Regions from separate parts of the Methylobacterium sp. A54F genome, predicted to be linked through region 1. Evidence: predicted binding sites of a transcription regulator. Region 1 holds the regulator's gene; the other holds the start of a gene.

Region 1 (7,555 bases):
TGCGCGCGAACGACCCGGGGGCCGGGCGCTGGTATTCCCGCGACGTCGCGGCGATCGCGGCCGCGCGCGGGCTGCCCGAGGCGGCCCCCTACTTCGTCGACGCCGACGCCACGCCCGCGGGGGCCCTCCCGGTGGGCGGCCTCACGATCGTGGCCTTCCGCAACGACCACCTCGTCTACGCCCTCACCTGGTTCGCGCTGGCGGCGATGTCGGGGGCGGGGGCCCTCTACCTGCTGCGGGACCTGCTGCCGAGGGACCTGCGCGGCCGGCGCAGCAACCCTTGAGCCCGCGCGAAGCGTAGCCGGCTTGAAAACCGCAACGCTCGGCGCAACGCTCGGCCGCGCACCGGGTTGTTGCACGCGACGCACGGGGGACGACGATGCTCGGCTGGTTCAGGGCGCTGATGCCCCGTGAGGATCGCTTCTTCGACCTGTTCGAGCGGCATGCCCGCACCCTGGTGGCCGGCGCCGAGGCCCTGGAGGGCGTCCTGCGCGGCGGCCCGACGGTTCCCGAGCATTGCCGGGTGATCGTGGAGCAGGAGCAGGCGGCCGACGCCATCACGGCCGAGGTGCTCCTCGCGGTCCGCCGCAGCTTCATCACGCCCTTCGACCGCGGGGACATCAAGGACCTGATCCAGTCGATGGACGACGCCATCGACCAGATGCACAAGACGGTGAAGACCATCGCGCTCTACGAGGTGCGCAGCTTCGAGCCGCTGATGCAGGAGCTTGGCGGCACGGTGGTGGAGGCCGCCCGCCTCACCGCGCAGGCGATTCCCCTCCTCGGCGCGATCGGCCAGGAGGCCGGCCGCATCAGCACGCTCACCGAGGCGATCACCAAGGTCGAGGGGCGCTCGGACGAATTGCACGAGCGCGGCCTGCGGGACCTCTTCGCCACGCACGGCAAGGCCGGCCCGGACAGCAACGCCATGGCCTACATCATCGGCAGCGAGATCTACGGGCACCTCGAGGACGTGGTCGACCGCTTCGAGGACGTCGCCAACGAGATCAGCGGCATCGTCATCGAGAACATCTGAGCGATGGACGCGGGCGCCCTCGCCTTTCCCCTGCTCGCCGGCCTCGTCGGCTTCGCGCTGCTGTTCGACTTCCTGAACGGCCTGCACGACGCGGCGAACTCGATCGCGACCATCGTCTCGACCCGGGTGCTGCGGCCGCAATACGCGGTGCTCTGGGCGGCCTTCTTCAACTTCATCGCGTTCCTGTTCTTCGGGCTGCACGTCGCGCAGACCCTCGGGACCGGCATCGTCGATGCGGGGATCGTCGACCCGCGGGTGATCTTCGCCGCGCTCGCGGGCGCCATCGTCTGGAACGTCGCGACCTGGATCCTCGGCATCCCGTCGAGCTCGTCGCACGCGCTGATCGGAGGCCTCGTGGGCGGGGGCGTGGCGAAGGCCGGCTTCTCCGCGGTGGTGTGGGGCGGCCTCCTCAAGACCGTCGCGGCGATCGTGCTCTCTCCCCTCCTCGGCTTCGTGCTGGCGCTGCTCCTCGTGCTGATCGTGTCCTGGGCCTGCGTGCGCGCGACGCCGTTCGCCGTGGACAGGCGCTTCCGCATCCTGCAATTCGCCTCGGCCTCCCTCTACTCGCTGGGCCACGGCGGCAACGACGCCCAGAAGACCATGGGGATCATCGCGGTGCTGCTCTACGCGCAGGGGCACCTCGGTGAGAGCTTCCACGTCCCCCTCTGGGTCGTGCTCTCCTGCCAGTCGGCGATGGCGCTCGGCACTCTGTTCGGGGGCTGGCGCATCGTGCACACGATGGGCTCGCGCATCACCCGGCTCAACCCGATGCAGGGCTTCTGCGCCGAGACCGGGGGCGCGCTGACCCTGTTCCTCGCGACCTGGCTCGGCGTGCCCGTCTCCACGACCCACACCATCACGGGCGCGATCATCGGCGTGGGTGCGGCGCGGCGCGCCTCCGCGGTGCGCTGGGGCGTCGCCGGGGATATCGTGACGGCCTGGGTGCTGACCCTGCCGGCGGCCGCCCTCATCGCGGCCGGAACCTACCTCGTCACCGGTCTCTTCGGCTGAGGGTGCGATCCTCTCAGGGCCGAGCCTTGCCGGCGACCTCCCGGACGAAGGCGAGGCAGCGGCTGCGATCGGCCGGATCCGTCACGCGCCCGAAGGCCTCGAGGAGTTCCGCGGTCTGCGCCACGAGGCCGAGATCGGTCGCGCTCTCCTCACGGTCGCCGGCGCCCGCGAGGGGGTCCCCCGTCAGCAAGGCGTCCTCGCTCGTGCCGAGCGCCGCCGCGATCCGCCTCACCATCGTGCGCCCGGACGTCGCCTCCGGCGCCGCCTCGAACCCGGACAGGTTCATGCGGTCGTCGCGCTCGCTCCGCTCGCCACCCATCATGGTACCACGCCCCCACTCTTCGAATTTTGGCCGAACGCTCTAGCTTTCAGTCCAATGATGCACAATCATCCGGTGCACAATGCAGACGTCTACCGAGGTGCGGCGGACCCGCGCAGCGACGGAACGAGACCTGTGCCAGCGCGGGACCGACGCGGGCATCCGGCCGGCGTCCGCGGCCAGACAGCAGAACTCGTGCCGACCGGTTCGAGCCGCTCTTGCGGAACACTTGCGGAACGTTTAGCCTGTTCGCTGTTTGTTTCTGCGACCGCGCGCCGCGTGGGCGCCCACCTTGAGACAGGTCGAACCGATGCTGACGCGTAAGCAGTTGGATCTCCTCCGCTTCATCCAGCAGCGCATGCGCGAGAGCGGCGTGCCTCCCTCCTTCGATGAGATGAAGGATGCGCTGGACCTCAAGTCGAAGTCGGGCATTCACCGCCTGATCACCGCCCTGGAGGAGCGCGGCTTCCTGCGTCGCCTGCCGAATCGGGCCCGCGCGATCGAGGTGATTCGCATGCCCGAGACGCTCGGCAGCGCCGCCGGCGCGGCGAGCGAGGTGCGGCGCTTCACCCCGAGCGTCGTCGAGGGCGGACGGGCGAAGGCTGCGCCGCCGCGGCCGACCACGACGCAGATCGTCGATGAGGCGGGCCGGGCCGTGACGATCCCCGTGATGGGACGCATCGCGGCCGGTACGCCGATCTCCGCGATCCAGAACCAGAGCCATGCCATCACCCTGTCGCCGGACTTCGTGGCGGGCGGTGAGCATTATGCGCTCGAGGTTCGCGGCGATTCGATGGTCGAGGCCGGCATCCTGGACGGGGACCTCGTGGTCATCCGCAAGCAGGAGACCGCCAACACCGGCGACATCATCGTGGCGCTCATCGACGACGAGGAGGCGACCCTGAAGCGCCTGCGTCGCCGCGGTTCCTCGATCGCGCTGGAGGCGGCGAACCCCGCCTACGAGACGCGGGTGTTCGGGCCGGACCGCGTTCGGATCCAGGGTCGCCTCGTCAGCCTCGTCCGGCGCTACTGAAGCGATTCGGCTGAGGGCGGGTCGGGCTCGTCCTCGCCCGGCGGCCGCACGGTGGCGGGCGGTCCCTGGGCGGGTTCGGGCCGCGCCGCGGGACTTGGCCGTCGCCAGGGCGGCGTGCGGACCGGATCGCGGGCGTTCGTGACGCGCGGGCCCTCGCCCGTGAAGCGGATCGCCACGGCGCCGTGCCGGGCGAGGTAAGCCCGGTCGATCACGAGCGGTGCCGCGCAGGCCGCCGGTGCCGCTCGGGCGCTGACGAGGATCGCGGCCCGGGCGCAATCCTCCGCGAAGGCACGGCCATCTCGCACCAGGGCGACCGCGCCGCCCCCCGCCATCGTCGCGGTGCACCCGAGGCGATCGCAGCGCCCGCCCGCGGCAAGCTCCGAGGCCTGCCGCCCGTCCCCGTCGGCGCGCAGCCATTGTTCGACCACGAAGGACGGCGCCCGCCCGACCAGCATCAGCCGGCCTGCGCCGTCGCGCAGCGCGAGGCCCCCGCCCTCGCGATCGACGTAGAGGTCGTGCCGCTCCGGGACCGCCGCGAGTGCGAGGCCGAGGGCCGCCGGGGCGAGGCTCAGCCAGCGCAGGCGCGAGGCCGGCAGCGTCGCGAGGAGCAGGGCGAGGCCGAGGAGCGCGAGGGCGCCCGTGCCGAAGGCCGGCACCACGACGGTGGCGTGGCCGAACCCGGCGATCCACTCGGAGGTCGTGAGCATGCCCCGCACCGCGAGGCCCATCAGCCACCAGACCGGCTGGTCCAGGGCGAAGGGGTAGGCCAGGATGCCGAGCACCGCGGCGGGCATCACCGCGAGGGAGACCAGGGGCAGGGTCAGGGCGTTCCCGAGGATCCCGAACGGCTGCACGGTCTGGAAGTGATAGGTCGCGAACGGCGCGGTGGCGCATTGCGCGACGAGGGTCGTGGCGAGCGTTCCGATGACGGCGGTCCCGGCGAGCGCGATCAGGCGCCCCAGGCGCCCGGCCCCCTCCCGCCGCAGGAACCCGGCGCCGAGGAGCGGCGCGCAGGCGATGAGCCCGGCGACCGCGCCGAACGACATCTGGAAGCTCGGGCCGAGCAGCGCCTCCGGCTCGCGGGCGAGCGCCACCAGCGCCGCGAGGGCGAGGTTGCGCATGCTGAGGGCGGGCCGGTCCACCAGGATCGCGCCGAGCATGATCAGGGTCATGAGGAGCGCCCGCTCGGCCGCCACGTCCCAGCCCGAGAACACGCAGTAGGCGGTCACGCCCGTCATCGCGAAGCCCGCGGCGATCTTCTTGATCGGCCAGGTGAGGGCGAGGAACGGGACGAGGGCGAGGATCGCCCGGATCAGCCAGAACACCACGCCGGCGGCGAGCACCATGTGGAGCCCCGAGATCGAGATGACGTGGTAAATCCCGGCCGCCCGCAGCACCGCGCTGGTCTCCGGGCTGATCAGGCCGCGCTTGCCCGTGACGAGGGCCGCCGCGACCGCGCCGGCCTGCCCCCCGTTGGCGTCGGTGATCCGCCGCGTCAGGGCGTTGCGCGCCGCATCGACCGCCGCGGCGATCCGCAGGCCGAGGTCGGGGGGCTCGGGCGGCGCGCGGACCTCGATCCGCCCCACGAGCGAGCCCACCGCGCCGATGCCGCGGAAGTAGGCGTCGCGGGCGAAATCGTAGCCGCCCGGCCGCGCGGCCTCGGGCGGCGGCAGGAGGCGCGCGGTGGCGGCGATGAAATCGCCCGGCCGCAGCGCCTCCGCCCGCTTGTAGGAGACGCGCACCCGCGCCGGCCGCTGCCCCGCGGCGAGGCCGCCGAAGCCCGACACCCGCACGACCACCCGGGCCCCCTCGTCGCGCTCGTCGAGGGCCTCGATGAAGCCGGTGAGCGGGCCGATGGTGGTGCGGGCGAGGACCGGCGCCTCGACCCGGAGGATCCGCCACTCGGCCGCCGCGAAGCCCAGGAAGGCGGCGACCGCGGCGAGCGCCAGCGCCCGCGCGACGGGGCGCCCGCCGAGCCAGGGCATCGGCGCCAGGCAGGCACCGCCGGCGATGAGCGGCGCGGCGAGCGCCGGACTGCCGTCCGCCGCGGTGAAGCGCACGAGGATGCCGAGGCCGAAGGCGACGGCGAGCCACGGGAAGAGCCGCCGCTGCTCCGCCTCCACGGCGAGGCCGGCGCCGAAGAACGCCCGGATGGCGGGCAACGGGGCGAGGCGGCGCCACGCGACGCCCGACCGCGCCGCCGCGATGCTCCCGGCCCCGCTCCCCCCTCCGCCCATGCGTGCCGCCCGATGGTGCCGCCGGAAACCCTCGCCCGGACGCGCCGCGAATCGCCGGCACGTTCCGGCCCGAACGGCGTTTCCTCAAGTGCTCGGGCTCATGCTACACGCCCGCGACCGGACGGGTCGATCCGACCCGCGGCCCCGCTCCACGCCAACATTCAGTCTCCCCGATGCCGCCAGACGTCGTCACGCGCTTTGCGCCCTCGCCCACCGGCTACCTCCACATCGGAGGCGCGCGCACGGCCCTGTTCAACTGGCTGTTCGCCCGCCGGCACGGCGGCCGCATGCTGCTGCGCATCGAGGACACGGACCGCGAACGCTCCACGCAAGGGGCGATCGACGCGATCCTCGACGGCCTGCGCTGGCTCGGCCTCGATTGGGACGGGGACGTGGTCTACCAGTTCGCACGGGCCGACCGGCACCGCGCGGTGGCCGAGAGCCTGATCGCCAGCGGCAACGCCTACCGCTGCTACGCGACGCCCGAGGAGCTGACCGCCATGCGCGAGCAGGCGCGGGCGGAGGGACGCCCGCTGCGCTACGACGGGCGCTGGCGCGACCGCGACCCGGCGGAGGCGCCGGCGGGCGTGAAGCCGGTGATCCGCCTGCGGGCGCCGACCGAGGGCGAGACCGTGATCGAGGACGCGGTGCAGGGCCGCGTGACCTGGGCGAACCGGGACCTCGACGACCTCGTGCTGCTGCGCTCGGACGGCAATCCGACCTACATGCTCGCCGTGGTGGTGGACGACCACGACATGGGCGTGACCCAGGTCATCCGCGGGGACGACCACCTGACGAACGCCGCCCGCCAGAGCCAGATCTACCGGGCGCTCGGCTGGGACGTGCCGGCCATGGCCCACATCCCGCTCATTCACGGCGCGGACGGCGCCAAACTGTCGAAGCGTCACGGCGCCCTCGGCGTCGACGCCTACCGCGACCTCGGCTACCTGCCGGCTGCCCTGCGCAACTACCTGGTGCGCCTCGGCTGGAGCCACGGCGACCAGGAGGTGTTCTCGACGCAGGAGATGATCGCGGCGTTCGGCCTCGGGGCCATCGGCCGCTCGCCGGCCCGGTTCGACTTCGCCAAGCTCGAGAACCTCAACGGCCTCTACATCCGCGGCGCGGCCGATGCCGATCTCGTCGACGCGATCGAGGCGATGCTGCCCGGCATCGGCGCGGAGCGCGGCCTCTCGGCGCCCCTCGCGCCGGAGCTGCGCGCGAAGCTCGTCGCCGCGATGCCGGGCCTGAAGGAGCGCGCCAAGACCCTCGTGGAGCTCCTCGACAGCGCCTACTACCTCTACGCCCCCTCCCCGCTCGCCCTCGACGAGAAGGCCCGGGCGCTGCTCACCCCGGAGGCGCGGGCGCGCCTCGCCGAGGTGCTGCCGCGCCTTGAGGCGCTGCCGGACTGGACCGCCGCGGCGACGGAGGCCGCCGTGCGGGCCTTCGCCGAGACCGCGGGCGCCAAGCTCGGGCAGGTGGCGCAGCCCCTGCGCGCCGCGCTCACCGGCCGCACCACCTCGCCGCCGCTCTTCGACGTCATGGCCGTGCTCGGCCGCGAGACGAGTCTGGAGCGGCTGCGCGCGCAGGCGGGCTCGCCCGCCCCCTGAGGGCCCTGGACGGGCTCGCGGCGACGCGTCGCGGCAGTGCCGCGGCCCAGCTGTTTCGCGGGCACGGGGACGGCCCGGAATTCGCTTGGCGTTCCCGGGTGGATGTCACCCGCCCCGTTGCTGGCGGTGGGACGATCCGCTAACCCGATGGTCCTGTGAGCACCTGCAGCATAGCTGCGGTTCAAGCTCAGGCCCCGGGTCGGCGCATCGGCCCAGCCCCGGAGCCGAGGCCGCCCCGTTGCCAGGAAAGGGTCCACGTTCCATGAGCGCAGCCAGCACCATCACCGTGGACGACACGCAGGTCGAGCTTCC
Region 2 (7,555 bases), on a different contig from region 1:
TCTCCGACCAGCATCCTCGTCAGGAAAACTGGGAGATGGAGGTCACCGACGAGCGCGGGCTTACCCTTTTTCGCCTGGACTTCCAGAACATGGAGGCGCTCGTCGAATATGAGCGCCGGTCATGACGCCGAGGCTGCTGCCCGGGGCCTGGGCAATCTTCCTAGCTCTCGTGCTTCTGCAGTTCGGCCTGGCTCTCGCGATGGCCTTCGTCGACTGACTTCTGCGCAATAGCGAATGAGGAAGCAGTGGCGGTATGGCACGCTCGATGCAACAATTTGCCGTCGGCCTCCTCCCGACAGCCGCGTCCGCTCTGGCTTTCTCTTCTTTGCGCCCGGTGCGGACGCGGCACCCAATCGTAGCCTGCACCGACTCAGTTCAGCGGCTTGATCCGCTCAGCCGTCCGTGCAGCCAGCGCTCGCCCGATCTCGAACAATGCGACGCGCAAGCTAGGCAGCGCTGCCTTGCCACCGTCCTGCTCGATCAGGGAATGGGCGAGGAGCAGGCAATCGGCGGTTTGATCAAGCATGCAACTGGGCGCGGTGCCAGCATGGGTAGGTGGCGGGACGAAGCGACCGACGTTGCCATAGGCTCCGATCGCATCAGTTGCACCGTCGGCCAGCTCAGTCAGCGATCCAAGATAACCAATGAAGGAGCTATCCGGCGGCCCAAACGATGGAACACCGCCGGCGATGACCCAGCGGAAGCTGTTGTCGGGCTTAAGCAGGCGATACCGGATGCTGAATTCTGCGGCTTCTTTCAGTGCAGTGTCGAGTGTATGGTTCGCGACATCACGATCGTCTGCGTGCACTCTGGCGAGCCATCCTCGGCCCAACGAGGCCCCTACCTCTTGTCCGGTGAGCTGCTCCCACTCCTGACTCGCGTGAGTGCGCTGTCCAGTTACATCAGTCACAAAAATCATTCTGGCCCCCCGACCTGAACCAAACGCTGGGGCATAGGTTCGCCCAAGAACGAGCGACGGATTTCTGCGGGAAGCAATAACCTATGTTTATAGCATGGTTCTTAAGTAACAGCGCCGATCGCGAGCTGCGTCATGGCCGATGATCAAGAGTTTCTCGAGGACAGGCTCCGGCAAATAGCCGACAGTCTCGGCATTCCGCTCGAACAGTTCTACGGTGATGTGCCGCCGTCCCATCTTGCAGATACGAATGAATTACTCAATCTATGGTATCGCCTCAAAACTGACGCCGAGCGCAACAGAGCCCTCGACGCTCTCCGTAGCATTTTGGACGAGAAAGCGTAAATTCTAACAGCGCTGATGTAGCGCGAATGATACAGTAATCGACCGGAAGAATGATAAGTTTCCACATCCTCGCTGGTGAGGGTGTGCCTTGATCACTTCCCGTCTCGGATCTCCGAGGCGGGTTTTTTCTCGTTTGGGTTCACCTATGTGAAACCCGTTGACGCCGCGACATGCCATGGCTGTTCCGTCGGTGGGCATGCGTTCTCGCCGGCATGGGTCCTGTCGGCACGTATCCGCCCCCAAGCGGTGCTGGCGGGACCCTTCAGCCGCTCTGCCTTAGCCCGCCCGGCTCGCGCCGCGGCGGGCTTTTTCGTGCGTTGGTGGTCAGCCCCACCTCTCTGGCCGCGGCGCCTGCCACCTCACCTCATTCACTCGGTAGTTCGTCTTGCTCGGCCAGTGCCGCCAAGTCTCGACCCGGGGGCGTCCTAGGCCTCAATTTCGCATTGTAGCAAGCGTCGGGATTTCGATGCCTGCGGCAGGTGTGCTGGGTCGGCTTGAGGAGGCGCGTGATGGCAAGGAAGGCGGCGGTCCGGCGACTAACCCCTGCACCTACCCACCCAGGGCGCATTCTTCGCGAGGAGGTCCTGGCCGCTCTTGAGATGTCGATCCCCGATGCGGCTGCCTACCTCGGCATCTCACGGCAGGCGCTCCACCGCTTCGTGATGGAGCGATCAGGCGTGACGCCGAACATGGCACTTCGGCTTGGTAAGTTCTGCGGCAATGGACCAGAGGCGTGGCTCAACCTTCAGAGCCTTTACGACCTATGGCGCCTCAGGCCCGAGATCGCACAAGAGTTGGAGAGGATTCCGACGATGCATCCATCGGGGAGGGCATGTCGTTGACCGTCGCGGCATTGAGCTATCAGGATTGGTGGCCGGTGAGACGATACAGCGTGACCAGCCCTATTCCGCTCCGCGCTTGGGCAACACGTACCCCGCCCGCCAGACGCCAATCTCCGACAGCGTGGAGCCACCGGCAAAGCCCACGAGCCCTTCGTCTACGAGCACCCGCAGGACAGCGCCGATCTCCTCGATGCTGATCAGCTTGCCCGTCCGCTCCAGGATCCAGATCTCGATCTCCACCCCTGTGGCGTAGGGCGCCAGAGCCTCGACGGCTTCAAAGATCAGGGCTCTGACGCGGGCGGCACGCGTGCGTCGAGCCGAGGCGAGCATAACGGCCGTCAGCGTGATCGTGAGGCTGAAGAGTAGGATCAAGGCCCATTCTACCATGCCCCGTCGGTCGCCCCTCTTCGGGATCGCCGTGCCCGACCCAGTGCGGCCAGGGCTCGATCTTCCGCGTCGTCACAGCATGATCATGTTAGCCTGACCGCGGCGTCGGGTACGTACTTCTTTGGTCTAGCTGGTCGAAGGAGATCGGCGCCACGTGCTCACGCCTGCGCCCGCATCTTCTGCAGGAAGTCCCCAGTTAGCGTCGCTACCATCTAGGTTATCATGATGTGATCAGATTCGCGGGGGCGGGCTCGCAGTGTCATTAGAGACCCGCCAGTAGCAACACGCGACCGGGGGCTCATGTATCCACCCGCCCCTAGCGGCTCTACCCACCCTGCAGCATCTCAGCGAAATCCTCCGGCACTTCGCCGAACTGCCCGAGGATCGCCGCACTCTCTAACTCTCCGGTCTCATCGTCGGCCACGATCCGGATCGCAGCCGTACCCGGCAGCCGGCCGGCCATGGCCTCGGCCCGCTTCAGCGCCCCGTTCTCCGTCGGCGCGATCTGCCGCTCGCCCGGACCGAGGCGCTTCCGCTTCAGCACGAAGGTCTGCACGAGGTAGCTCATCTTCATCGCCATCGTCGGTCTCCTCTCAGGCTGCCTGCCGCTCGGACCGCACATCGCGGAAGTCGAGCGTAAGGACGCGCCGCCCCGCGGCATCGTGCACGTCGACGATCCAGCCCGACCAGTCGAGCCGGCCGCCGCAGCCCGCCATCATCTCGCGCGCCATGCTCTCAGCCTGGGCGTAGGCCATCTCGGCGTTCTTCAGCCGCTTGCCGATCCGATCGAACACGGCATCGCGACCGTCCGTGCAGTGAAAGCGGTAACGCTCCGCACCCATTGCGTTTCTCCTGAACCATCCACAGGCGTGCACAGGCACGAACCGGCCCTTCGCCCAATCCGATTGAACTCGGACAGCGCCTGCTGTTTGTTCTGCTTTCGTTCTTGCGGGAGTGGGTCTTGGACGTCTACCGTGTCGGTGCATTAGCCGCAGGCGATCGCGGTCTCGTCCACATCCCGATCCTGGGTCCTTATCTCTGCGCCGGCTTTCCCTCGCCCGCCGACGACTTCCTGGAGGGCGCTCTCGAACTGCCGCGCTGGCTCGCTCCGAACCCGCCAGCCACCTTTGCCTGGAACATCGCGGGCGACTCCATGCGCGGCGCCGGCATCTTCGACCGTGACCTTGCCGTGGTCGATCGCAGCCTCAACCCCGGCCACGGCAGCGTCGTGGTGGCCGCGATCGGCGGCGAGATGTCGATCAAGCGCATGCTGATCGAGGGCAACGTCGCGCGCCTCGCCTTCGACAACCCCGACATGCCCGCCTTCGCGGTGGAGGACCTCGCCGAGGGTGAGATCTGGGGCGTGGTGCGCTTTTCGATCCGCTGGCATGTCGCGCGAGCCGGGCTCGTGCGATGAGCCGCGCCATCGCGCTGATCGACGGCAACTCGTTCTACTGCTCCTGCGAGCGGGTGTTCGACCCCAAGCTCGCCGGCGTGCCCGTCATCGTGCTCTCGAACAACGACGGCTGCGCCATCGCTCGCACGGCTGAGGCCAAGGCGCTCGGCATCCGCATGGGCGAGCCCTACTTTAAGATCCGCGAGTTGTGCCGCCAGAAGGGCGTGCGGGTGTTCTCCTCGAACTACACCCTCTACGGCGACATGTCGGCGCGCACCAACGCAGTCTACCGCGACTTCGCGCAGGCCGTGGAGATCTACTCGATCGACGAGAGCTTCCTCGACCTCTCGGACGTGCGAGAGGGTCAGCGCCTGGAGCTCGCCCGCGACCTGCGCGCCACGGTGCGGGCCTGGACTGGCATCCCGACCTGCGTCGGCATCGGCCCCACAAAGACGCTCGCCAAGCTCGCCAACCACATCGCCAAGAGCATCCCAGAGCTCGGCGGCGTGTGCGACCTCTGCGACGAGGACGAGCGCGCGGCTTGGCTCTGCCGAGTGCATGTCGGCGAGGTCTGGGGGATCGGGCGGGCCTCTCTCGCCAAGCTCGAGGCGATGGGCGTCGACAGCGTGGCGGACCTGCGCGACCTCGACCCGCGACCGGTGCGCAAGGCGATGACGGTGGTGGGCGAGCGCATCATCCACGAACTGCGCGGGCTCGCCTGCCTGCCGCTCGAGCTGATGCCGGCGCAGCGCAAGGGCTGCGCGGTGACGCGCTCGTTCTCAAGCCGCATCACCGACCGGGCGACGCTGGAGGAGGCGGTGGCGGCGCACGCGGCGCGGCTCGGCGAGAAGCTGCGGCGCGGCGGGCTCGGCACCAACCACGTCAGCGTCTTCTACCATACGAGCGAGCACGACCGCGGCGAGCCGATGCGCTCGGTCTCGACGACGGTGACGCTGCCGGAGGCGACGAACGACACGCTGGTGCTGATTCGCGCGGCTTGCCACGGGGTAGCTAAGACCTGGCGGGAGCCTGCCGAGCGGGCATGGCGCTACTCGAAGGCCGGGGTGATCACTACGGACCTGATGCGGCTGGCGGACAGCCCGCGGGCGCTGATTGGGCGGATGGATCGCGAGCGCTCCGGCGCGCTGATGGCTGCGATGGACACCTGCAATGCGCGCTTCGGTCGCGGCAGCGTGGTGCCTGCGCGCGCTGGGCTCGAGCCCAAGCGGGCGTGGAACACCAAGTTCGAGATGCGCACGCCGCGCTACACCACTCAGGTGAGCGAGCTGCCCACGGCGCATGCGTGAGCCCTCGCGACCAGAGGCGTCGGGTCAAGGGGTCGGTGAGCCAGGATCAGCGTCGTTCGCATCCTGGCCGTCGGAACGCGTCGTCTGCCTACGAGGCGGTGATCGCCTTCGTTGCAGGCTCGTGCACGCGGATCGCACCAGAGAAGTCGAGCCCATCGCCCGCTCCGAGCAGAAACAGGCTCGTGGTCAGGTCCACGCGGCAGGCGTCTACCGCGGCGCGGACCTCGACTTCGGTGTTCGCCTTGGCCTTGTGGAGCTCGCCGAGGGTGGATGATTCGGCCATGTCGCTCTCAGACCGAGCCGGCAGGAACGTCCGAGCAACCAGTTCGGGACTTTTTTCGGGACTTCCTGTCTCGAAGCGCCGCAAATGCCCCCTTCTGTTCTCGCTCGGTTCGCATCTATTTCGACGGCGCAACCCCTGGAGAAATACAGAAAGCCCTGACTCTCCAAGGGGATAAGGTGGTGCCGGTTGCGGGACTTGAACTCGCGACCTACCGCTTACAAGGCGGTTGCTCTACCAGCTGAGCTAAACCGGCTCGGCTGCCTGCGCTACCAGCGCGGGTGGCACGGTGCAAGTCCGAAGCGGTGTCCGAACCGCAGCCGGGGGTCCGGCGCCCGCCCGTTCAGCGCCGGTTCAAGCTCGACAGTTCATCTGAATAACAAGGCCACGCTTTCGACGTCTAGCAGCAGCCTTTATTTCTGATTGTTTCAGAAAACAGCCGGGCATCGAAAGATTAAGCCCAGATGAATGCTGCTTTCAGAACCCGTTAAATCCGCCATCGCTAGCACGACGCCGATACGGCGATGCACCGGCCGCGGCCTCCGGATGACGGGGCATGCCGCCGGGCGGTGCGGAATCGTCGAGCCTCACCCGAAGGGCGACGATGACGGGCGGACACGGTGCGGATCGGAACGGCAAGGCTCCCTGGGAAGCCCCTTCTGAGGCCTCTTCGGAGATCCCTTGCCGCGTGGGCTCGACCCCGCGCGGCCGTCTCGATCCCGCGGCGCGTCGCCGGATCGGGCAGGGCCTGCGCGCCCTCTACGCGGATGTCCTGTCCGCGCCCGTCCCCGTCCGCTTCGAGGTGCTGCTCGCGACTCTCGCCGCCCGGCCCGCACCCGAGGAGTCCGCGCGATGATGCAGACCGTTCCCGTCGGCACGCCCCCGGGCGCCGATGCCGAGATGCGCGATCTCCTCCTCGGCGCGATCCCGGCGCTACGCGCCTTCGCCTTCTCGCTGACCTACGACCTCGACCGCAGCGACGACCTCGTGCAGGACACCCTCGTGCGGGCCTGGACCAAAGCTGACAGCTTCCGGCGCGGCACGAACCTGACCGCGTGGCTGTTTACCATCCTGCGCAACCTGTTCTACTCCGAGCAGCGCAAGCGCAAGCGCGAGGTGGAGGACGCCGACGGCGCCATGGCGGCCCGCCTCACCAGCCTGCCCGAGCAGGACGTGCGGGTGGAGATGCGCGAGTTCCAGACGGCCCTCGACCGGCTGCCCTTCGCCCAGCGGGAGGCCCTGGTCCTCGTCGGCGCGCAGAGCTTCACCTACGAGGAGGCGGCCGAGATCTGCGGCGTCGCGGTCGGCACCATCAAGAGCCGCGTCAGCCGCGCCCGCGTCCGCCTGATCGAGGACCTCGGCATGCAGGGCACCGACGACATCGGCACCGATGCCCTGACCCGCGCGGCCCTCGCCCAGACCTGAGGCGCGACGCCGGCAGCGTTCACAGATCCTCAACGCCGCGGGGCCTATCAGGGAGGCGTGCGAGGTCGGTCATGATGTGGAAGGTCGGCGCAGCGCTCGCCGCGCTCGTCATGCTGCTGGGCGCCACGGGTCTCGAGGCTCCGGACCCGCGCGCGGCCTGGCGCCGGGACTACCGGGCGCCCGCCGCGATTCCGTTCCCGGAGGACAAGCCCTACGCGCAGGCGAAGGCCGAGCTCGGCCGCCGGCTGTTCTTCGATCCGATCCTGTCCGGCGACGGGTCGCGCGCCTGCGTGAGCTGCCACGTGCCCGATCTCGGCTGGAGCGACGGGCGCGCGCGGGCGCAGAGCCGCCACGACCGTGCGATGGACCTGCGCACGCCGACCCTCGTCAACCTCGCCTGGCAGGAGGGCCGCCTCGGCTGGGACGGCAAGTTCCGGGACCTCGAATCGGTCGCCTTCATGCCGATCACGGCGCCCGGCAACATGAACCTGCCGGAGGACGAGCTCCTGCGCCGGCTCGCCGCGGACGCGGGCTACGCCGCGGCCTTCGCGGGCGCCTTCCCGGACGCTGCCATCACCCGCCCGCGGGTCGAGGAGGCCTTGGGCACCTTCCAGCGGCTGATCGTCTCCGCGCCCGCGCCCTTCGACCGCTGGATCG

The links. The regulator LexA, encoded in region 1, represses DNA repair genes until DNA is damaged. The targets are predictions, from matches to a motif close to TGTTCNNNNTGTGTTCNG.
Positions count from the first base shown of each region.
Region 2: ACLBXP_RS18985 (LexA family protein) is a predicted target of LexA. The motif match lies at 3,421-3,438, and genes of this name have one in related genera.

Region 1 covers NZ_JBKFBF010000009.1:104,636-112,190, reverse strand. The annotation lists gene ACLBXP_RS16110 (SURF1 family protein) at 1-284, shown strand, start outside; gene ACLBXP_RS16105 (DUF47 domain-containing protein) at 380-1,036, shown strand; gene ACLBXP_RS16100 (anion permease) at 1,040-2,047, shown strand; gene ACLBXP_RS16095 (hypothetical protein) at 2,061-2,369, opposite strand; gene lexA (transcriptional repressor LexA) at 2,677-3,399, shown strand; gene ACLBXP_RS16085 (ComEC/Rec2 family competence protein) at 3,393-5,636, opposite strand; gene gltX (glutamate--tRNA ligase) at 5,810-7,243, shown strand; gene gltA (citrate synthase) at 7,506-7,555, shown strand, end outside.
Region 2 covers NZ_JBKFBF010000012.1:27,526-35,080, reverse strand. The annotation lists gene ACLBXP_RS19020 (DUF6894 family protein) at 1-125, shown strand, start outside; gene ACLBXP_RS19015 (PAS domain-containing protein) at 371-919, opposite strand; gene ACLBXP_RS19010 (hypothetical protein) at 1,052-1,261, shown strand; gene ACLBXP_RS19005 (HigA family addiction module antitoxin) at 1,771-2,103, shown strand; gene ACLBXP_RS19000 (hypothetical protein) at 2,164-2,475, opposite strand; gene ACLBXP_RS18995 (hypothetical protein) at 2,816-3,070, opposite strand; gene ACLBXP_RS18990 (DUF6894 family protein) at 3,084-3,332, opposite strand; gene ACLBXP_RS18985 (LexA family protein) at 3,452-3,907, shown strand; gene ACLBXP_RS18980 (Y-family DNA polymerase) at 3,904-5,193, shown strand; gene ACLBXP_RS18975 (hypothetical protein) at 5,282-5,476, opposite strand; tRNA gene ACLBXP_RS18970 (tRNA-Thr) at 5,654-5,729, opposite strand; gene ACLBXP_RS18965 (NepR family anti-sigma factor) at 6,162-6,329, shown strand; gene ACLBXP_RS18960 (sigma-70 family RNA polymerase sigma factor) at 6,326-6,898, shown strand; gene ACLBXP_RS18955 (cytochrome-c peroxidase) at 6,970-7,555, shown strand, end outside.